4 regions of the Selenomonas sp. FC4001 genome follow, and region 1 is predicted to be linked to each of the others. Evidence: riboswitches for the same ligand, from Rfam matches in the RefSeq annotation. Region 1 holds a riboswitch; each other region holds the start of a gene.
What was found. A riboswitch is a leader RNA that binds a small molecule or an ion and turns the genes downstream of it on or off. The one in region 1 is predicted to bind cobalamin.

Region 1 (3,482 bases):
TGTCGGCCACTTCTTCAAAGTTCTTGTAGACCTTCATGAGCACCACATTGTCGGCAGCCTGCATGGCCTTTTCCACCTTTTCGGGGCTGGCAGTTGCCGGAATGATGGATAGCACGTCGTCCCCTTCCACAATAGGGTAACCGAGCTGGCTGCCGATAGCGGCAAATGCCGGAATGCCGGGAATGGTCTGAATGTCCACACCCTCATTTTCGAGCAGGCGGAACACGTAGATATAGGTGCTGTAGAACATGGGGTCACCGATGGTCAGGAAGGCCACGTTCTTGCCAGAGCGCAGCAGTTCCAGAATCTCCTGCTTGTTGGATTCCCATGCATCGATGCTGTTTTCCGCAAAGCCCTTCACCATGGGGAATACCTGATAGACGATTTCCACATCCTTCTTGAGATAGGGTTTGGCTACCGTCAGCGCCACGCTGCCGTCTTTCTTCTCCGTCTTAGGAGCGATAAGCACGTCCACCTGTTCAATGGCCTTGATGGCCTTCACCGTCAAAAGTTCCGGGTCGCCAGGGCCCACACCGATACCATAAAAGATTCCACTCATGAATCATTAACCTCCATACAATAGTGTCTTAGCCTATCATACTATGCTGACTATCACCTGTCAAATAAACCTCTAAGTGTGTTTAAGCCGCCCGCCCCAATTTCAGGCAGGGCAGACGGCTTAACACAGCGATGAATATAGATAAAATAGATGAATATGGTGAAATCTTATTTTTCGAGAGCGTTCCAGGCATCTTCCGCACGTTTTACATAGAGGTCGCGGATAGCCTTGTTTTCGCCAATGCCGTGAATGTAGGCATTAACCTTGTAGCCGGCTTTTTCCAGAATGGATTTATGGGAATCTTCTTCCTTACCAGCCATATCGTTGTTGGCATGGTCACCGGCAACCATCATCATCGGCATGAGCGTGATGTTCTTGATGCCGTTCTTCTTGAGCTTGGGCATAACCGTTTCGAGGTTCGGCCAGCCTTCTACCGTGTAAACGTAAACATTCTTGTAACCGGCTTCGTCGAGCTTAGCCTGAATTACAGAATAGTAAGCGTTGGAAACCTGCGGCGTACCATGTGCCATAATCAGGATGGCATCTTCCTTGCCCTGTTTCGGGAACTGGGTGGACAGCGCCTTGATGGTTTCAGCCACATCGTCAGCCTGTTCTTCCTGACCCTGCCAGTACATCAGAGAAGTGCCCAGCGTCATCTTCTTGAACTGGTCTTTGTAGTTGTGATATACGCCGATATCGTAGTTGTATTCCATGCCCGGAATAACATCGAGAGATGCCAGTGCTACGCGGGTGTAGCCTTCTTTTTTCAGCTGTTCCAAGGCTTCTTCCGGCGTCGGGAAAGTAATGCCTTCGTTTTTCTTCACGCGGTTAATGATGATATGGGAAGTATACGCCGTTACCACCTTGGTATTCGGATGCTTAGCCTGAATGGCCTTTACCGTAGCATCGATGGTCTTAGCGCGGGTATCTTTGAACGTCGTACCAAAAGTCATCACCACAATGGCGTCCTTGTTGGCCTTGTTAGCCATAGCCGGGTTTTCGTTCTTGAGCACGCCGATTTCGGATGCCTGCTTGAGGGCCTTGGTCGGAGCCTTGACTTCCTCGTTGAGCTGATAAGCTGCTTCTGCCGGTACATAGCTTGCGGAGAAAGCTGCCCCGCAGGCGATAGCTGCTGCTAACATTTTCTGCCAGTTTTTCATAAATAAAAAACCTCCCTAAATACTCCCCTGCATCAGAAAAAGCACCTCTCTGCAAAAAAGCGCAGAAAGATGCTCCCATCTCAAAAGACGAAATCCCCTTCCCATCGCTCGCAGGTTCAGCAGCCTCCCAACAGCTGCTACGGTGATTGTCAAACAGGCAGTTCTCCTGGCTCGGTTCATCGCTCCCCTGCGCCTTCCCAAAAGCTTCGCTTCCAGTGACTTAACTATGCAGGCTTACTCCCCTTACAGTGGCGGGACCGCGCTGGCCTTTAACCAGCTTCTCTTTTCAGCAGCCGGATGTGCGCCGGCTTGCACCTGTTCCTCTTATGCAGTTTATAAATAAATGTGAAATCACTCACATTTTTAATTATAATCACTAAGATATATGCTGTCAATCACAGCATAAAAGAATTTCATTTATGCGGCCAACTTATCAAAGGCACGACGGCTCAGATAGAAGCCCAGCAGCGCATACGCAGCCAGTACGAGCAGGGATAGAATTTCCCCTTCGCCGCCACTAGCCAGACTTCGCAGCAGCATGCTCGTATGCGTCAGTGGCAGGGCTTCAATCGCCCAACGCAGGACGCTCGGCAATGCCTGCGTGGTAAAAAAGGTGCCACAGAGAAAGGACATGGGCAGCAGGATATAAGTGTTCACCTGACTCATTTCCTCATAGGTGCTGATTTTCATGGCGGCAAAAAAGCCTACCTCCGCAAAGATAACGGCATTGAGCACCAGCACCAGCAGCATCTGGCCGGAAAGCTCCAGCCGGGCGCCAAAACCATAGGCCAGTACCAAAATGATGGCACTGGAGATAAGGCTGCGGAGAACCGCCGCTAAGACCTTCCCCAGCACATAGGCGGCAGGCTTAATCGGAGCCAGAATATATTCTTCCAAACTCTTATGGTAAATGCGCTCGGCATGTACCGGCGTGATGCTGTTAAAGCTGATATTCATGGAATTCAGCGCCAGTATCCCCGGCACGAGGAAGTCCAGATAACTGCCGCTGCCCACGTTAATACTGCGCCCCAATCCCCAGCCAAAGGCCACCAGATAGAGCATAGGCGCCACCATACGGGCCAGAATGAACTTGGTCAGGCGCCGCTTGAGTACAACCCAATCCCGCCAGAATACCGTCCAGGTATCGTATAAAACTTGCAAAATCACAGGCCTCCTTTATGCCCGGTAAGTTCAATAAACACATCTTCGAGATTCGTGGGGCGGATAAGGATGCCGCCAGCCGCTTCCTGACTGCCGGCAAAGGCCGCCGCTTCCTGTTTTTCTCCGAAGAAGCGGTATTCCCGTCCCTCGCTGCCATCCCATTCCACGGTGAATTTTCCGAGCCGTTCCTTGAAGTTTTCCGGCGTGTCAAGTGCCGTAAGTTTCCCCTTGTTTAAGATGGCCACCCGCTGGCAGAGATTTTCTGCTTCCTCGATATAATGCGTGGTTAAAAACACCGTCACGCCGTCCCGGGCAAGTCCCCGCACCAAGTCCCAGATGCGCCGCCGCACCTGCGGGTCAAGGGCTACAGTCGGCTCATCCATAAAGAGAATCTTGGGCTTATGAATCAGTGCCCGGGCAATAAGCAAGCGCCGCTTCATTCCCCCGGACAAGCGGCGCACATTATCATTTATGACCTCGGTCAGTTCCACATAGTTCAAAAGTTCCGCAATCCGCTGCTGGCGTTCCCTTTTTTCCATATGATGCAGGCGGGCATGAAGCTCCATGTTCTCTCCCACGGTCAAATCCTGGTCAAAGTTCAC
Region 2 (3,482 bases), on a different contig from region 1:
GCTGAATAAATTGGTGGAATTGGTGCAGTCTGAATTTGCCAAGATGGAGATTACGCCGGAAAATGAAGCCAATATCGGCGGCGCTATCAAGCTGTCCAAGAAGGGGAATTACGTCTTCAAGTACAATGCCCCGGTGCTGATTGTCGTAGCCAATAAGAAGGACTATGGCAACAATATGGCGGATAGCTGTGCCGCCATGGAGAATATGCTGTTGGCAGCCAATGCGTTGGACTTGGGCGCCTGCTGGATAAACCAGCTGCGCTGGCTGCAGGATAATCCGGTGCTGCTGGACTATCTCCATGAACTCGGCATGAAGGATGACGAATGGGTTTTCGGTTCCATCAGTCTGGGTTATCCGGATATGCCGGATGGTCTGCCCAATCGGAACATCACCACCATCAAGGGCAATGAAGTAACGTATATTGGCTGAGATGAAAATTATTTATTGCGTTGACAATAAAGAAAATTTATGCTAATATACATACTGTAAACGAAAGCACAATCGAATATGGTTGGGTCAGGTGTCTTAGACTTAATAGGGAAGCCGGTATAAGCCGGCGCGGTCCCGCCACTGTAACAGGGAGTTTATCTGCATAGTTATGTCACTGGGAGTTCATCCTGGGAAGGCGCAGATAAATGTTGATCTGGAGCCAGGAGAACTGCCTGATTAACAATCGCCGTTTGACCTGCGAGTGATGGGGATGGAGATTTATCGGTACTGAAAAGTTTTTAGAACCTGGGTTAGTGTGGGTATTTTCGAGTAGCGTAAATGAGCTCTTCCCTACGCGGGAAGAGCTATTATTTTGCCTATTTCGTCGAAAGGTTTTTCCTGTCGGTTTTATCTGACAGGAAGAAATGCTCATACATTTCATTCAGTTCTATGGATTGTCTGCGTTCTTGCAGCAGCTCCGATAGCTTTATCGGAGCTTATTTTTTTCCATTTACATAGGGGACGTGTTCCCATGACTATCGGGGATAGTGGATAATAATTTGAGGGGAGTCTTTGGACACCATGGAAGCACTTTGTATTGGATTAGCACTTTTAGGACTTATGTATTTTGCTTACCGCGGTTGGTCAATTATTCTGATTGCACCGTTTTTCGCGGGGCTGGCGGCGCTGGCCAGTATGTTTGATATACTGCCGGTGTACAGCGAGCTGTATATGACCAGATTAGCGGAGTATGTGAAGACATATTATCCCGTATTCCTTTTCGGGGCAGTGTTCGCTAAGCTGATGGAAAAAGGGGGACTGGCTTCGGCCATCGCCGGCAAGATTGTGGATGTGCTTGGGGAAAAGCGGGCAATTCTGGCGGTATTGATGGGCTGCGGGGCTTTGACTTATGGCGGGCTCTCCGTATTCGTGGTGGCCTTTGTTATGTATCCCTTTGGTGCGGTGGTGTTTAAGAAGGCGGACATTCCCAAGCGGTTGCTGCCGGCGGCGCTTTGGGTTGGTATCTTCTCCTTTGCCATGGTATCGTTGCCCGGCACACCGCAAATTCAGAATATTATTCCGTCCTCATATTTTCAGACAAGTACCTGGGCGGCACCGGGCATCGGCTTGTTTGCTTCCCTGTTGTTCTTGCTGATTGGCTGGGGCTGGATTGGCCGAAGGGCAAAACATTTGCAGGCACAGGGAGAAGGTTATGGTGACCATGGCAGTGACGGACGTAAGAAACGCAATCCGAAAATTAATATTCCCTGGTATTGGGCAATGGTTCCCCTGCTTATGGTTATTGTCATCAATGTGATTCTCTCGAATCCCTTTGGTTGGGAATGGGGCTTCCATTGGAATGAGGAAAGTCTGGCTGCCTTTGTGCCCTTGAAGTTGACACTACTGGCTTCTCATGTAGGTAAGGTTTCGGCCATCTGGTCTATCAGCGTGGCTTTGATTCTTAGCAGTATTGCCGCTGCCTACATCGGCCGCAAACGGTTGAAAGTCACCGATGGTTTCCTGCCAACCGTCAACTATGCGGCACTGTCCTCTGGCTCTGCTGCGCTCAATGTTGCTTCCGGCTATGCCTTCGGCTGCGTTATTACCGCTATGCCAGGTTTTGCGCCTGTGACGGAATGGCTGGTGGGCATTGCCGCTTCCTTTGGCCCGCTGCTGTCGGCGGTTATTACCACGAATATCATGTGCGGCATTACTGGTTCTGCTTCCGGTGGTTTGACCATTGCTCTGTCGGCGTTGGGTGACCAGTGGGCATCCATGGCCATCGCCGCAGGGATTCCCTTGGAGGTTCTCCATCGTATCGTGGCGGTAGCTTCCGTAGGTATCGACCCGGTTCCGCATTGCGGCGCACTGGTAACTCTGCTGGCTATCTGCGGTCTGTCCCATAAGGAATCTTACTTTGACATTGCCATGATTATGGGCATGAAGTTCTTGGTTCCGTTCCTGTGCATTATCTTCTATATGCTGACGGGAATCTGCTAAGCTGTTGGTTGACATCTAAATATTAAGCAAAGCTCGTAAAAGGCCGGTGCAACTATTTCTTTCACTGAGACGCTTCGCGTCAAACATTACAGAAATAGTTGCACCGGCCTTTATTGTTAGTTGTGATAAATGAACCTGAATGGATTAGGTATGCTTTAATGGTTCGTAAGCATCTGTGTGGAGGTATTCCCGGTCAACAACTTCGCCGTTTTTCATCCAAAGGCGGTAGAGGGACGGGCGCATGGTGCTGCCTTCCGTGACCAGAGCAATGCTCTTGCCGCCCAAGTCAGCTTTGGTGCCCAGAACGTAAATGGTCAGAGTATTGCCGCTGTTGGCGATGGTGAGGTAGACGGGATGGGGCAGGGGATTGCGGAAGACGAAGTCGATGAGACCGTCTGCCACGGTGGCATCCCGTCCTGCCGGAACATAGGCAGAGGAAGCAAAGTGACCTGTGCGTTCCACAGGCGTAAGGCCTGCCAGCAAAATCGCGTTGTAAAGTGTGGAACTTACCTGACAGACACCGCCACCCACATCGATAGCGTGCTGGCCGTAGACGATAACGCCGGCGTTCTTGTAACCTGCGTCATAAGTGCGGGGGCCTACAATAGAGTTAAAGGAAAGTGTGGAGCCGCTGCGGATTAATGCGCCCTGCAGATGGCTGGCGGCCAGGCCAATGTTATCGCCGCGGTCACCGGGATAAAAGCTGGTGGTATAGGAGCCTAAGACACCATCGATGGCTGCTAAATCACTATTCTGGACAAAGGGCGGCTGCTCGGCAGGGACAAGTTCCTTGCGCACCGTGAGATTGAGGGATTTGAAATCCGGCGTCATTTCCTCGGCTAGAGGCGCGATATCCAAAGTCAGTCCGGTGACGGCAGCTGTTTTTTGGATACTGCCGTTTGCCTGCAGGGTGACGGTGCCGTTTATCGGCGGGGTATCAATGGCGGTTTTTATCTGCAGCAGCTTGTTTTGGAGCAGCTGCTCATCAAAGCTGGCATCCATGGTGACAGTGGCTCCGAAGATGGCACACCACATCTGGCTGATGAGATTT
Region 3 (3,482 bases), 190 kb from region 1:
GACGGCCCTCGTTGAGCATCAGGCCCCATTCCGGCGTCGGCGGCTGGGCACCAAAGCCCAAGAAGGAGAGCCCGGCAATTTCCATCATCATGGTGCCGATGTCCATAGCCCCGGTGATGACCACCATGGGCATGACATTGGGCAGAATATGACGCCAAAGAATGCTGCCGGTTTTCGCGCCCTGAATCTTGGCCGCCTGAATAAAATCTTGATTTCTAAGGCGAAGAACAAGGCTGCGCACCAGGCGGGCATATTTTGCCCAGCTGACAACGAGCAGTGCCAGAATGGTATTGATTACGCTGCCCCCCAAGATACCGGCGATGGCAATGGCCAGCACGATACCGGGGAACGCGAGCATCATATCCGCAAAGCGCATGAGAATCGTTTCGAGCCAGCCGCCAAAGAAACCGGCCAGCACGCCGACCAGCGTACCCACCATGGCAATCAGAGCCACGAGACACAGGGCCATAAAGAGCGAAATCTGCGTGCCGCAGAGGATGCGGGAGAAGATATCCCGTCCGAGCTTATCCGTGCCGAGGAAATGCTCCGCAGACGGCGTCTGCAGAACCAATTTCATATTTCCCGCCATGGGGTCCTGCGGCGCAAGATACGGGGCAAAGATAGCCAAGAGAACAATCAGCACGACCAGCCCCGTATAAAAAGCAAATAACTTATTTTCCCGAAAAACCGTCATCAATGGGCCTCCTTCTTCAGACGCGGGTCAAGGTAGACATAAGACAAATCCACCAACGCATTGATGGCCATGTACACAATGGAAATCCAGAGCACAAAGCCTTCAATCAGCGGATAATCCCGCATGGAAATCGCCCGCACCGCCATATTGCCGATGCCCGGCCAGGAGAACACCATTTCGATTACGGCCACGCCGCCCAGAAGCCAGCCAATGGACATGCCCAAGAGCGTAATCAACGGCAGAACGGCATTGGGCAGCACATGCTTCCAGAGGATTGCTTTCTCCGAAAGTCCGCGGGCTCTAGCGCCCACCACATAATCCTGCTGCAGTTCCTCCAAGAACACCGTGCGCACCTGCCGGATATACTTGGACGACATATAAAGCGCTAATGTGAGTGCCGGCAGAACAATGCCCTGTGCCGTCACCGCCGATTTGGCAATCGGGAACCAGCCCAGCTTCAAGCCGAACACATAGAGAAAGATAAGACCGAGCCAAAAGGTCGGCATGGATACCCCGATAAACGAAACCGTCCGCACCAGATAATCCTGCCAGCCATTGCGATGCACAGCCGACCATATCCCCAGTGGCAGGGATATGAGCAGGACGAACACAATCGTCACAGCCGCCAGCGTCAGGGTTCCGGCAAAGCCTTCGAGCAGTTTATCCGTTACCGGTTTCTTGGCCGAGTAAGACATGCCCATATCCCCATGGAGAACGCCTCCGGCCCAGTTGACATACTGCACGAGGAACGGCTTATCCAGGCCCAGCTCTGCGCGGGTCTTGTCCAAGGTTTCCTGCGATACAATCGTATCACCGGCCTCCAAAAGCATGGCCGCCGGGTCCCCCGGTGCCAGATAGGTCAAACAAAATGTCAGAAAGCTGACGCCCACAAGGGTTATCAGCATTTGCGACAATTTGCTTACAAGTTTTTGCAAAATCATCCACACTCCCTAAAAAATTATAAAAAAAGCCTGTCCGCATAAAAATGCAGACAGGCTCACCGTAACAAACTCCAGTAAAATCCCCATCCCCATCGCTCGCGGGTGTAAGAAACAGCAATCGTTTCTTGCGGTGATTGTCAATCAGGCAGTTCTCCTGGCTCCAGTTCATCATCATATCGCGCCTTCCCAGAAATGCTTTGCCCTTTCCAGTGACCTAAATGCAATATGACTCCCTGTTACAGTGGCGGGACCGCTCCGGCATATACCGGATTTTCTATTAAGTCTTCCGACACCTGATTCAACCGTATATTAAAAATTACTCTCAATACACAATAAGACAAACAAGATTTTACCACTCTCCCCAGGCTGTGTCAAGTGTCACAGGCCATTTGCGGGCGGGCTTTCCAAAGGCGCCAGAGCAAAAATGACGCGCAGGACGCCCTAAGGGACTGGTCAATCGCCAAAGCTAACCATGCCCCTGCCAGCCCTAAGTCGAGCACCTGCAGGAAAAACGCCGTAATCAGCGGCCGCAGGAAAGCGATGCTCACAAAGGAATAGGCAGCGACCTGACTCGTCTTGCCGCTGCCCCGAAGGACACCGGCGCAGACCATAGCATGGGCTTCGGGAAAACTCACCGCTGCCACAAAAATCATAATCAAAGCGCCTAACGGCAGAAGCTCTGCCTCATGGGAATAGATGCCAAAGATTTCCTCCCGCAGTACATAGGTGGCAGCAAAGGAAATCAGCGAGAACACAAAACTCCACTTGAGTCCTGCGCGCAGCTGCCGCTGCCAGTAGCTCCAGTCTCCGGCACCATGGGCATGCCCGGCCAGCACCATATTGGCTTTGCCCAGGCCGCCCGCAAAGCAGTAATAAAAATCGCAGAAGTTCATGCAGATGGCATGCACGGCATAGGCCGCTGTACCGAGTTCAGCGACCATGCGCGTATAGAGCACCATGCCGATACGCTCAAAGCCCTGCTCGCTGAACACGCCGCCAAAGACCGGCAAGAATTCCTGAAAATACGCCCGCGTCGGCCAAAAACTGCCCCAGCCAGACCATTCGCTCTCCTTCAGCTGATAGCCTGTTACGCCCAGCGTCCAGCCCGTACCGATAACCGTACCCACGGCCGCACCAACCACGCCCATTTCCGGGAAGGGCCCCAGTCCGAAAATCAGCAGGGCGTTGGCGATAATGTTGACCACATTGCCCTGCACATTGGCACTCATGACCTGTTTGGTATGACCATACCCCAGTTGCACAGCCTGCAGGATAGTGGATAGCGTCGTCAAAAACACGCCGACCAGCGCAATATCGCCATAGGCCAGAGCCGCCGCCATGTATTCCTCCTTGGCTCCCATCCAGCTTAGGATCCCCTCTAAATGCAGGAAGAAAAGCACATGGAGTACGCCCATCAGAATGAGCATACAAAAAAGTGTCCGCGCCAAGAGCGCAGGCACTTCCTGTAATTTCTTCTCCCCAAACTTCCGGGCGGTGAGCAGCGTCAGCACCGAGGCCACCGACCGCACCACACACAAGAGCATCATGCGCGGCTGCGTGAAGATACTCACCGCCGCAATGGCCGCCGTTCCGAGCACGCCCACCATGATGATGTCCACCGAGGAAAGCAGCACCATAAAGAGCCCTTCCAACGCAGCAGGCATGGCTATGCCCAAATAATGTCTGTCATCTTGTTGTAATCGCACAGCAAAACTCCTCATCATCGAAAATTAATCTCATTACGATAATAACAGGTCTGACGATTTCTGCACAAGCCCCCCGGGGGGATATTTTATTTTGTTTCCGTCAAATGACTTTTTTCCAAAGCCGCCAATTCAGCGTCACGT
Region 4 (3,482 bases), on a different contig from region 1:
GACGATTGGCACCAGGTGACCATTGTGGCCGATGGCAAGACAATTACGACCACGACTAATCATACGAATCCAGCTTTTATCTTAGGAAAAAATGGCGTGAAACTTAGAGCCAATGACGAATACCATCTGGAAAAGGATGGCAAGAACACGAAAATCACCGTTTACCGCGCGGTTCCGGTAACGGTAACGTACAATGGTCAGGCAAAACAGATTGTGACCAGCAAGCAGACCGTAGGTGACGCCCTGATCGAGTTGGGCTATAATCTGGAGGACGTGGAAACGCCTCTGGGACTGGATGCGAAAATTCAGGAGAACCTAGACATAGTAGTATCTGACAGTGCCAAAAAACGCGAGGCACTGCAGCGTATGCGTGAAGAACAGATGAGACCCAAGGTGCAGACGGAAATGGGCATGATGGCCTATACCGCCGCCTACACTATGGAAGCAACGGCTTACCTCCCCACAGATGGGAGCGGCGCAGGCATTACCGCCACTGGTATTCCTGCCCGCCGCGGTGTCGTTGCGGTTGACCCTGGGGTCATTCCATTGGGGTCCCGGGTATATATCCCGGGGTATGGCGTGGCTATCGCTGCCGATACCGGCGGTGCTATCCGCGGTCAGAAAGTGGACCTGTGCATGGAAACTTACGGCGAATGCATGAACTTCGGCCGGAGAAACATTGAGGTTTACGTACTAGCTTAAAAAGTGGGCTGCTACACGAGTATTGAACGTGTAGCAGCCCACTTTTTGTATGAATGGCTTTTAGAAGAACAAAGTTACTAGCATTGACAACAAATATAGATAATGATATTATATAAAACATATTGTAAACAATAAATTTTATAGGGATTAGGTGTTGTAATACTTAATAGAAAAGCCGGTTAAATTCCGGCGCGGTCACGCCACTGTAATGGGGAGCGAATCTGCAAAAGTAACGTCACTGGGGGAAACCTTGGGAAGGCGCAGAGGTGCAACGAACCAGAGCCAGGAGAACTGCCTAATTGACAATCACCGTTATTACCTGCGAGGGATGGGGAGGGGATTAGCCGTATTTTCTGTGCCATTAGGTAATTTTATAGTGCAGGCTTTCAGCTGTCCTTTTACGAGGATGGCTTTTTTGATTGTTTGGAGGGATGGAATATGCAAAAACCTTTTCGCTGGATATTGGCAATAATGTTGGTATTGAACCTGGCATGTTTGGCTGGATGTAAAGGGAATACGGCAGAACAAAAAGATAACGCGGCCTATACGGTGATGGATGTACAGGGGACGTCGGTTAACATCCAATCAAAACCACGGCGCATTCTGACGATGTCCATGAGTACGGATGAAATAATGTTGGGATTGGTAGAACCAGAGCGCATGGCAGCAGTTAATGCCATGCTGGATGATCCAGCGAGTTCCAACGTAGTAGAGTTGGGAAAACAGGTGGCGAACAAAATCCGTTATCCTTCGGTGGAGGAGATAGCTGCTTTGCAGCCAGATTTGGTGATTATTCCTGATTGGGGAGATTTGTCCCGTGTGGCAGCGCTGCGCGATTTAGGGATTCCAGTGGTGGTTTGTAAGGGGCCTCGCAGTTTGCAGGAGATTAAGGAGACAATCACGCTGCTGGCTCAGGCTGCTGGCGAACCAGAGCGAGGGGCGATATTGCTATCCAAGATGGATAAAAAGCTTGCGGATATTGGGGAAAAGGTGGAAAAAATACCTGCTGAGCAGCGACGCAGTGTGGTGCTGATTTCCTTGATGAAGGGCTATGGTGGTGCAGGCTGTTGCTTTGATGAAGCATGTCAGTTGGCTGGTGTAATCAACGGGCGAGCAGCCGCAGGCATTAAAAACGGCGAAGAGATGAGCAAGGAAAAATTGGTGGAGATAAATCCAGATATTTTATTTTTACCAACATATAATAATCATGGTCAATTTGATATTAACCGCTTCCGGTCCGAATATCTGGATGATCCTTCGCTGCAAAATATGCAGGCGATAAAAAATGGTCAGCTGTTAGAACCGGATGAAGGATATATATATAATTGTTCACAGGATTTTGTTTTTGCTGTACAAGAGATAGCCTATCGCGTCTACGGCGACAAGTTTAAATTGCCACCACAGCAGCACTTGTCAGCAATCGAGAATTAAGGGGGAATCTTAAGTGCAGAATAATTTGACGAGGAAGGCATTGACGGCATGTGCTATGGGGAGTTTGTGCTTGGGGGCGACAATCTGTCAAGCTGAAACAGTAAATGAGGACTTGGGTGATGTCGTGGTAACGGCAGAGCGTATGCCCTCCACCCGGATGCGCACGCCGGCAGATGTCACGGTAATTACGGCTCAGCAGATTGAGGATAATCGCTATCAGACCGTAGGGGAGGCTCTGCGTAATGTCAATGGAGTGGTCATTACCAATGGGAATGCCAATGGCGATGCGGAGGTAATTATCAATGGTGATCAACGTGTGGTTGTTTTGCTTGATGGTCAGCGCCTAAATAATGACCAGGGGTCGATGACTCGTGGCAGTATTAGCTTGGGGATGCTGCCATCGGTGAAAAATATTGCGCGTATTGAAGTGGTCAAAGGGGCGGGCTCTGCGCTTTACGGCAGTGATGCAGTAGGGGGCGTCATCAATATCATTACACGACAGGGAGAAAAAGCCGAGACTACTTTGGATATGAATATGGGGTCTTTCGGTCAGCATAACTATGAATTGACAAATCAGGGAATAGCAAATGGGTGGAGCTGGTTTGTAACGGGAGGCTTACAGAAACGGGGAGACTTCAATTACAAAGGGGGCGGAAGTTCCAGCAACCAAATGCCAAATAGCGACTATGACAATCAGAGCATATCGCTGCGGCTCGATAAGCAATTGACGAAGCAGGAGTCTTTGCGTTTTACTTTTACGCATCGTTCATTGGATGCCGGTATAGCTGGTAAGAGTAATGGCAGACAGGAACATATCTATAATTATGGTGCTTTAACATGGAATTTTAAACAGAATAAGCCGGTAACTGGTTTTCTGCGTTATTTTGCCAACTATAAGTCCACATCATATCAGGGAAAATTTGACACCCATATGCAAGGCCTAGACTATCAGAATGGCTGGCAGCTGGGAGCGAATAATAAACTGGTATGGGGCGCTGAATGGCATCAGAGTCAATCCTCGAATAAGCAGAGTGGCTACGAAAATAAGACGATTACCACGCAGGCGCTTTTCGTACAGGATACCATGCGCTTGAGTGACAAGTTTTACGTGGTACCGGGGCTGCGTATGGATCATCATGATGCTTTTGGCATCCATTGGACGCCGAAGCTTGCTATGAATTACCGGCCTGATAAACATACAAAGATGTATGCATCTTGGGGAAGAGTTTTTAAGGCACCAACGGCTGATGATATGTTTTATACGGATGCCTGGATGCGTGGTAATCCCCATTTGAAACCTGAGTCTGGCCATGCGGAAACCGTGGGAATCAGCCATGAATTTTCCCCGA

Region 2: linked by a shared signal. The riboswitch ahead of T320_RS07485 (GntP family permease) and the one ahead of T320_RS10970 (sirohydrochlorin cobaltochelatase) in region 1 are both predicted to bind cobalamin.
Region 3: linked by a shared signal. The riboswitch ahead of nikB (nickel ABC transporter permease) and the one ahead of T320_RS10970 (sirohydrochlorin cobaltochelatase) in region 1 are both predicted to bind cobalamin.
Region 4: linked by a shared signal. The riboswitch ahead of T320_RS04475 (ABC transporter substrate-binding protein) and the one ahead of T320_RS10970 (sirohydrochlorin cobaltochelatase) in region 1 are both predicted to bind cobalamin.

The regions. Positions count from the first base shown of each region.
Region 1 is NZ_KL370793.1:277,218-280,699, forward strand. It holds gene cobI (precorrin-2 C(20)-methyltransferase) at 1-559, opposite strand, end outside; gene T320_RS10970 (sirohydrochlorin cobaltochelatase) at 727-1,719, opposite strand; cobalamin riboswitch at 1,858-2,053, opposite strand; gene T320_RS10975 (ABC transporter permease) at 2,137-2,880, opposite strand; gene T320_RS10980 (ABC transporter ATP-binding protein) at 2,883-3,482, opposite strand, start outside.
Region 2 is NZ_JNJF01000014.1:90,074-93,555, forward strand. It holds gene T320_RS07480 (nitroreductase) at 1-430, shown strand, start outside; cobalamin riboswitch at 503-682, shown strand; gene T320_RS07485 (GntP family permease) at 1,013-2,431, shown strand; gene T320_RS07490 (VanW family protein) at 2,576-3,482, opposite strand, start outside.
Region 3 is NZ_KL370793.1:85,915-89,396, forward strand. It holds gene nikC (nickel transporter permease) at 1-694, opposite strand, end outside; gene nikB (nickel ABC transporter permease) at 694-1,635, opposite strand; cobalamin riboswitch at 1,762-1,947, opposite strand; gene T320_RS10145 (MATE family efflux transporter) at 2,007-3,341, opposite strand; gene queA (tRNA preQ1(34) S-adenosylmethionine ribosyltransferase-isomerase QueA) at 3,428-3,482, opposite strand, start outside.
Region 4 is NZ_JNJF01000010.1:14,661-18,142, forward strand. It holds gene T320_RS04470 (G5 and 3D domain-containing protein) at 1-702, shown strand, start outside; cobalamin riboswitch at 835-1,016, shown strand; gene T320_RS04475 (ABC transporter substrate-binding protein) at 1,141-2,133, shown strand; gene T320_RS04480 (TonB-dependent receptor plug domain-containing protein) at 2,147-3,482, shown strand, end outside.